DNA from 2 places in the Streptomyces sp. NPDC005551 genome. Region 2 is predicted to be linked to the other one. Evidence: riboswitches for the same ligand, from Rfam matches in the RefSeq annotation. Region 2 holds a riboswitch; the other holds the start of a gene.

Region 1 (4,205 bases), on a different contig from region 2:
CCGAGTTCACCAGGGACGGGTCGTCCACGACGTCCTGGTTGGCCTCGACGATCTCGCCGGTGACCGGGGCGTACAGGTCGCTGACCGACTTGGTCGACTCCAGCTCGCCGCAGGTCTCGCCGGCGGTCACGGTGTCACCGACCTCCGGGAGCTGGACGAACACGACATCGCCGAGCGCGTTGGCCGCGTGCTCCGTGATGCCGACCGTCGAGACGCCGTCCTCGGCGGCCGACAGCCACTCGTGTTCCTTGCTGTAACGCAGCTGCTGGGGGTTGCTCATGGCCTGAATTCTCCTGTACGCGGGGGAGTGCTGATGAAGCGGGGACGTAGCTGAGCCGGACGGACGCGCCCGGCGCCGCTTCCGGCGCCCGGGGGCAGGTGTCCGGCCGGTACCCGGGCCGGTGTCACTTCCGGCACGTGGCCGGTGTCGTGTCCGGTACCCGGGCCGGTGTCGCGTCCGGCGTCCGGGCCGGTGTCACGTGCGGCGCGCGGGGACCAGTGTCACTTCTGGCGCTTGTAGAACGGCAGCGCCACGACCTCGTACGGTTCGTGGCTGCCCCGGATGTCCACACCCACACCGGCCGTGCCGGGAGCGGCGTGCGTGGCGTCGACGTACGCCATGGCGACCGGCTTGCCGAGCGTCGGGGAGGGCGCGCCGGAGGTGACCTCGCCGATCACCTCACCGCCGGCGACGACGGAGTAGCCGGCGCGCGGCACGCGGCGGCCCTCGGCGACGAGCCCGACGAGCACGCGCGGCGGGTCGTCCTGCGCGCGGGCGGCGGCCGCGGACAGGGCCTCCCGGCCCACGAAGTCGCCCTCCTTCTCGAACTTCACGACCCGTCCGAGGCCCGCGTCGAAGGGGGTGAGCGACGTCGTCAGCTCGTGCCCGTACAGCGGCATGCCCGCCTCCAGGCGGAGCGTGTCGCGGCAGGACAGCCCGCAGGGGACGAGCCCGGCCGGAGCGCCCGCCTCGGTCAGCGCCTGCCACAGCTTCTCGGCGTCGGCCGGCGCCACGAACAGCTCGAAGCCGTCCTCGCCGGTGTAGCCGGTGCGCGCGATCAGCGCCGGGACGCCCGCGACCGTGCCGGGCAGACCCGCGTAGTACTTGAGGCCGTCGAGGTCGGCGTCGGTGAGGGACTTGAGGATGCCGGGGGACTCCGGGCCCTGGACCGCGATCAGCGCGTACGCGTCACGGTCGTCGCGCACCTCGGCGTCGAAACCGGCGGCCCGCTCCGTCAGCGCGTCCAGCACCACCTGGGCGTTGGAGGCGTTCGCGACCACCATGTACTCCTGCTCCCCGAGCCGGTACACGATCAGGTCGTCGAGGATGCCGCCGTCCGCGCGGACGATCATGGTGTACCGGGCGCGGCCGACCCCGACCGAGGCGATGTTGCCGACGAGGGCGAAGTTCAGGAAGGCGGCGGCCTGCGGTCCGGTGACCGTGATCTCGCCCATGTGGGAGAGGTCGAAGAGACCGGCCCGGGTGCGCACGGCGAGGTGCTCGTCGCGCTCGGAGCCGTAGCGCAGGGGCATGTCCCAGCCGGCGAAGTCGGTCATCGTCGCGCCGAGCGAGCGGTGCAGGGCGTCGAGCGCGGTGTGACGGGGGGCGTTACTGCTCATCGGTGGGGCTCCCAAGGCATGACGGCGAGGTCGTTCCTCCCCATCTGTCATCGGAACCTGAGAGGTTCATCACGACCCGGCGAACCGGTGGTCGTGACTTGCACCTTGGGTGGAGCCACTGGTGAGCGGCCCGCTTTTCAGATGTGCCTCGCCCGCGCGGTAACGGGGCCTGAGAGATTCAAGGGAGGGACTTGCTCCTTCGGCGCCCGGGGACCGATGCCCCGGGACTCTCCCGCGCGGATTCAAGCGGCCGGTATGCAGTTGGCGGGCACATCATTGCACGCATCCGTGAAACCCGGCAGGGGCGCCCTGTCCGGCAGGCGGCACAGGACCTGTGACGGGTCTGTGGCAGGACGAGGACGGAAACCAGAGGCGTCCCGCATTACCTTCTCTTTACACTCGAATGGGATGGGACTCCGGATCCGAGGGGGAGGACGATCAGGGTGAACAGGACCACGGCGTACGCGACGGGTTCGGGACTCGCGGTGCCCGAACAACCCGGTGTCCCGGCCCGGGAGGCGTGCGGACCCGCGCCGGGACCCGTCGTCCGCGATCTGCGCGAGCGCGCGGGACACAGCCCGCACGGCCTGTCCTTCGGCGCGTCCGACGTCGTCGTGGTGACCGGTCTGCCCGGCAGCGGCAAGTCCACGCTGATGCGCCGGGCCGTGCGCGGCGCGCGCGTCGACTCCCAGGACACCCGCGACCGCTGGGACACCCGGCTGTCCCGCTTCCTGCCGTACGCGCTCTACCGCCCCGTCGTCCGGCTCACGCACTACACCGGGCTGCACCGCACACTGCGCTCGGGCGCCGGCGTCGTCGTGCACGACTGCGGCACCCAGGTCTGGGTGCGCCGCTGGCTCGCCCGCGAGGCACGCCGCCGGGGCGGCACGCTGCACCTGCTGCTCCTCGACGTGACGCCGGACACCGCCCTGGACGGCCAGCGCGAGCGCGGCCGCGGCGTCTCGCGCTACGCGTTCCTCCGCCACCGCCGGGCGGCCGGGCTGCTGCTGCGGTCCGTCGAGAAGGGGGACCTGCCGAAGGGCTGCGGCTCGGCGGTCCTGATCGACCGGGCGGCGGCGGACGTGCTGCGCCGGATCGACTTCGGCGACTGACCCGCGTACGCGCCCACCGGTTAGGGTTCCAGCCGGAACAGCGGTTCACAGCAGGCGGTAGACAGATGGACTTCCCGGCACAGGCGTACCCGCACCCCCATCCGCACGGCGGATGGCCAGGCAACGAACTGGAGGAGGTCCTCTCCGCGTCCCTCGGAGTGCCGTCGGCCGGTGCCCGGATCGTCGAGGTCCTCGGCCGCAGCTTCCTGTGGATCCCGCTGCCGAACGGCGGCGGCCCGCACAGCGGCCCGCTCGACCTGCCCATGCTGGAGATCGAGGGGCAGGCGTACGTCCCGGTCTTCAGCTCGGAGGAGCAGTTCCGCCAGGTCGTCGGCGCCCACATGGCGTACACGATCGCGCCGGCCGTCGAGTTCGCGCGCGGACTGCCCCCGCAGGTCGGTCTCGCGGTCAACCCGGACGGCGTGGTCGGCGTGCCGCTCCCGCCGCCCGCCGTCGCCGAACTGTGCCGCACCGGGCGGACCCCGCTGGACGGACCCGCGAGCGGCGGCCGGGTCCGGCTGTTCGAACCCGACTGGCAGGACGACCCGGTCGACTTCCTGTCCGCGGCCTCGGCCGAGTTCGCCGCCACCGGCGTGGTGCTGACCGCCCGCCGCTGCCTGGCCAGCATCGAGGGCGGCGACCCGGTCATGTTCGTCGGTGTCGAACTGTCCGAATGGGAGGGCCCGGCAAGGACGTACCCGCTGGACGCGCTCGGCCGGGCGCTCGGCCGGGTCCCGGTGGACCGGCCGGTGAACCTGCTCCTCCTCGATGTCGCCCAGGACCCGGTGGGCGACTGGATGCGCGCCCGGGTGCGGCCCTTCTACCGGCGGGAGTACTGAGCGGGCGGGACCCGCGCCGGGCCGGGCACCCGGCGCCACGCGGACCGGCGGAGCCGTGCGTCAAGTTCCTGTCAGAAACGCCGCTTAAGCTGGTTTCATGGCTCGGTCGAGGTGATGACGCGCTCCCGGACGGGATGCCGTGCGAACGCCCCGGGGGCGATGGGGGAGTTCATGATGATCTGTTCGCGAAGGGGCGGTGGAGGGTGAGCGCGTCGGGCACGGCCGCGGCCGGGCAGGTCGAGCACATGCTGCGCCAGGTGACGCCCGGGCGTTACGACGCCTACGAGGCGCTCCTCCGCGCGCTCGCGAACCCGTCGAACGGCCAGATCTGGATGCTGCTCTGGCACGGCCAGGCAGGCTCGCCGGACGCCCAGTACGGGAACATGGAGGTGGGCGGCTACGGCTACGCCCCCTGCGTGACCTCGGCCCGGGAGCTGTCCGCCAGCGGCTGGAACCGCTCGTACGAGGTCGTCGACGGCCTCGACGTGGCCCGCACCCTCTACCCCGACCACTTCGGTCTCTGGCTGAACCCGCACGCACCCGGCGGCGGCGTCGGCATCCCCTGGCTGGACCTGCGGCGCATCGCCACCGGTCTCGAGCGCCAGCCGACGGGACCGCTGCGGCTGTCCGAACC
Region 2 (4,205 bases):
CGGGCTGGGCGTACGTGGCGTGGTGGCCACCGCCTCGTACGAGGCGCGGGTGTTCGGGGTGCACTCGGCGATGCCCATGGCGCAGGCGCGCAGGCTGGCGCCTCACGCCGCCTATCTCGTGCCGCGCTTCGAGCTCTACCGGCAGGTCAGCGAGCAGGTGATGGGCCTGCTGCGGGCGCTGTCGCCGCTCGTGGAGCCGTTGAGCCTCGACGAGGCGTTCGTCGATCTGGAGGCCGGGGGGACGGCCTGGGACGAGACCTCGGCGCGGCTGGTGGCCGGGAAGCTGCGCGCGGACATCAGGACCGTCACGGGGCTGACCGGCTCGGTGGGGCTCGCCGCCTCCAAGATGCTCGCCAAGATCGCCTCGGAGCAGGCCAAGCCCGACGGCCTCGTGGTGATCGAGCCGGGTTCCGAGCGGGCGCTGCTCGGGCCCATGCCGGTGCGGACGCTGCCCGGCGTGGGGCCGGCGACCGGGGACCAGCTGCGGCGGGCCGGGATCACCACGGTCGAGGAGATCGCCGAGGCCGGCGAGGACGAGCTGGTGCGGCTGGTGGGCAGGGCACACGGGCACGCGCTGTACGCGATGGCGCTGGCGCACGACGAGCGGCCCGTGGTGGCCGAGCGGGAGGCGAAGTCGGTGTCGGTCGAGGACACCTACGAGGTGGACATCCATGACCGGGTGCGGGTCGCCGCGGAGGTGCGGCGGCTCGCCGACAGGTGTGTGCGGCGGCTGCGGGGCGCCGGGCGCTCGGGGCGGACCGTGGTGCTCAAGGTGCGGCGGTACGACTTCTCCACCCTGACCCGGTCCGAGACGCTGCGCGGGCCCACGGACGACCCCTCCGTGGTGCGCGAGGCCGCCGCCCGGCTGCTCGACGCGGTGGACACGACCGGCGGGGTGCGGCTGCTGGGCGTCGGGGTCACCGGGCTGGCCGACTACACGCAGGAGGACCTTTTCGCGCAGGCGCAGGCCGCCGCCGGGGAGCTCCTGGCGCAGGAGCAGGCCGAGGACGAGGGGGTGCGGGAAGCGGCCGGGGAGCCGGTCCGGCCGGCCGAGCGGCGCTGGCCCGCCGGGCACGACGTACGGCACGCCCAGTACGGGCACGGCTGGGTCCAGGGCAGTGGACTGGGGCGGGTGACCGTGCGGTTCGAGACGCCGTATTCGCCGCCGGGGCGGGTGCGGACGTTCCGGACCGACGATCCCGCGCTGGAGCCGGCGGACCCGCTGCCCCTGGTCGCGGGGGCGCCGGAGACCGCGGTCCCGGCGGAGGCAGCCCGGCCGGCGCCGGGTGGGACGGATGCGGAGGAGGTGTCCGGGGGGCGGGCCGGTCAGGCCTCGTCCGAACCGGCGAGCGTGCCGAAGTCGCGGTCCGGCGGGGGAGGGGACGCCAGGTCGAGCCCGTAGTGGTGGTACAGCTGGAGTTCCTGTTCCGGAGAGAGGTGGCGGCCGACACCGAAGTCGGGCGCGTCCTTGATGAGGGCCCGGTCGAAGGGGACCCGGAGCGTGCCCTCCACGACCTCGCTGGGCTCCAGCGGCACGAAGGCGTCCCGGCTGAACAGACCCGTGCGTATGGCCGCCCACTCGGGCATCCCGGTGGCGTCGTCGAGGTACACCTCGTCGACCGTGCCGATCTTGGTGCCCTTGCGGTCGAACGCCTTGCGGCCGATCAGGTTGCGCGGATCGATGTCGGTCTGCACGGGCCCTCCTCGTGGGCGCAAAACTCATCCGTAAGCACTACGAAAGAGCACATTCAGGAAGGTGGCCACTCGAAAGCCCGTGCGCTGTCCTCGCTGGTAGGCTGGCAAACGGCTGCTGACCCCGTGCGGGAGAGTCCTCCGGCAAGACCGGAGGCGCCGAAGGAGCAAATCCTCCCCGGAATCTCTCAGGCACACGTACCGCACGGACGAGGTCACTCTGGAAAGCAGGGCGGGTGTCGTCGGCTCCCGTCCTCACCGACGGTGAAAACCGGGTCGTCAGCTACGGGCGGGCCGGTGAAGCTCTCAGGTTGAGATGACAGAGGGGGAGGCCGTCGGGGTACCCGCGTCGTGGTACCCCCCGAAGGTCGTGTCAGACCAGGAGGCCTCCGCAATGACCGCCCACCGCATTCCGCTCTCCGAACTCGAACAGGGCATCCCCTTCGAGCAGCGCCACATCGGGCCCGACCACGAGGCCCAGGCCAAGATGCTCGCGCAGGTCGGATACGGCTCGCTCGACGAGCTGACGGCCGCCGCGGTGCCGGACGTCATCAAGAACGCCGATGCGCTCGAGCTGCCCGGAGCCCGCACCGAGGCCGAGGTCCTGGCCGAGCTGCGTTCCCTCGCGGACCGCAACGAGGTGCTCGACTCGATGATCGGCCTCGGCTACTACGGCACCTTCACGCCGCCGGTGATCCTGCGCAACGTCATGGAGAACCCGGCCTGGTACACCGCCTACACCCCCTACCAGCCGGAGATCTCGCAGGGCCGCCTGGAGGCGCTGCTGAACTTCCAGACCGTGGTCGCCGAGCTGACCGGCCTGCCGACGTCCGGCGCCTCGCTGCTCGACGAGGGCACCGCCGCCGCCGAGGCGATGGCGCTGTCCCGGCGCATGGGCAAGAACAAGAAGGGCCTCTTCCTCGTCGACGCGGACGCCCTCCCGCAGACCATCGCCGTCATCGAGACCCGCGCCGAGCCGACCGGCGCCGAGGTCGTGGTCGCCGATCTGAGCGAGGGCATCCCCGCCGACGTCGCCGGCCGCGAGATCAACGGCGTACTGGTCCAGTACCCGGGTGCCTCCGGTGCCGTACGCGACATCAAGCCCCTGATCGACCAGGCGCACGAGCTCGGCGCGGTGGTCACCGTCGCCGCCGACCTGCTCGCCCTGACCCTGCTCACCGCGCCCGGCGACCTCGGTGCCGACATCGCGGTCGGTACCACCCAGCGCTTCGGCGTCCCGATGGGCTTCGGCGGGCCGCACGCCGGTTACATGGCGGTGCGCGAGAAGTTCGCCCGCAGCCTGCCCGGCCGGCTCGTCGGCGTGTCCGTCGATGCGGACGGACACAAGGCCTACCGCCTCGCCCTGCAGACCCGTGAGCAGCACATCCGCCGCGAGAAGGCCACCAGCAACATCTGTACCGCCCAGGTGCTGCTCGCCGTGATGGCGGGCATGTACGCGGTCTACCACGGCCCCGAGGGGCTCAGGACGATCGCCCGGCGTACGCACCGCTACGCCACGATCCTCGCCGCGGGCCTGGAGGCCGGCGGAGTGGACGTCGTCCACGGCTCCTACTTCGACACGCTGACCGCGCGGGTGCCGGGCCGGGCCGCCGCGATCGTGGCCGCCGCCCGCGAGGGCGGGGTCAACCTGCACCTCGTCGACGCCGACCACGTGTCGATGGCCTGCGACGAGACCACCGGGCGCAAGCAGCTGGGCGCCGTCTGGACCGCCTTCGGCGTCGAGGCCGACATCGAGGTCCTCGACGCGTCGGCCGCCGACACGCTGCCCGAGGCGCTGCTGCGCACCGACGACTACCTCGCGCACCCGGTATTCCACCTGTACCGCTCCGAGACCGCGATGCTGCGCTACCTGCGCAGGCTCTCCGACCGGGACTACGCGCTCGACCGCGGCATGATCCCGCTGGGCTCCTGCACGATGAAGCTCAACGCGACCACCGAGATGGAGCCGGTCACCTGGCCGGAGTTCGGGCAGCTGCACCCCTTCGCGCCCGCCGAGCAGGCGCAGGGCTATCTGACGCTCATCCGTGAGCTGGAGGAGCGGCTCGCCGAGGTAACCGGGTACGACAACGTGTCGTTGCAGCCCAACGCCGGTTCGCAGGGCGAACTCGCGGGTCTGCTCGCCGTACGCGGGTACCACCGTGCCAACGGCGACGAGCAGCGCACCGTCTGTCTCATCCCGTCCTCCGCGCACGGCACCAACGCCGCCAGCGCCGTGATGGCCGGCATGAAGGTCGTCGTCGTCAAGACCGCCGGGGACGGCGAGATCGACGTCGAGGACCTGCGCGCCAAGATCGAGCAGTACCGCGACGAACTGTCCGTACTGATGATCACGTACCCCTCCACGCACGGCGTCTTCGAGGAGCACGTCACCGACATCTGTGCCCAGGTGCACGAGGCGGGCGGGCAGGTGTACGTCGACGGCGCCAACCTGAACGCTCTGGTCGGCCTGGCCAAGCCGGGGCACTTCGGCGGCGACGTCTCGCACCTGAACC

What was found. A riboswitch is a leader RNA that binds a small molecule or an ion and turns the genes downstream of it on or off. The one in region 2 is predicted to bind glycine.
Region 1: another riboswitch for glycine. It lies ahead of gcvT (glycine cleavage system aminomethyltransferase GcvT); the one in region 2 lies ahead of gcvP (aminomethyl-transferring glycine dehydrogenase).

The regions. Positions count from the first base shown of each region.
Region 1 is NZ_JBIAJE010000006.1:545,459-549,663, forward strand. It holds gene gcvH (glycine cleavage system protein GcvH) at 1-280, opposite strand, end outside; gene gcvT (glycine cleavage system aminomethyltransferase GcvT) at 502-1,620, opposite strand; glycine riboswitch at 1,768-1,865, opposite strand; gene ACFYP4_RS20505 (AAA family ATPase) at 2,058-2,732, shown strand; gene ACFYP4_RS20510 (enhanced serine sensitivity protein SseB) at 2,798-3,571, shown strand; gene ACFYP4_RS20515 (enhanced serine sensitivity protein SseB C-terminal domain-containing protein) at 3,775-4,205, shown strand, end outside.
Region 2 is NZ_JBIAJE010000005.1:583,090-587,294, reverse strand. It holds gene ACFYP4_RS18000 (DNA polymerase IV) at 1-1,402, shown strand, start outside; gene ACFYP4_RS17995 (PRC-barrel domain-containing protein) at 1,327-1,695, opposite strand; glycine riboswitch at 1,812-1,906, shown strand; gene gcvP (aminomethyl-transferring glycine dehydrogenase) at 2,087-4,205, shown strand, end outside.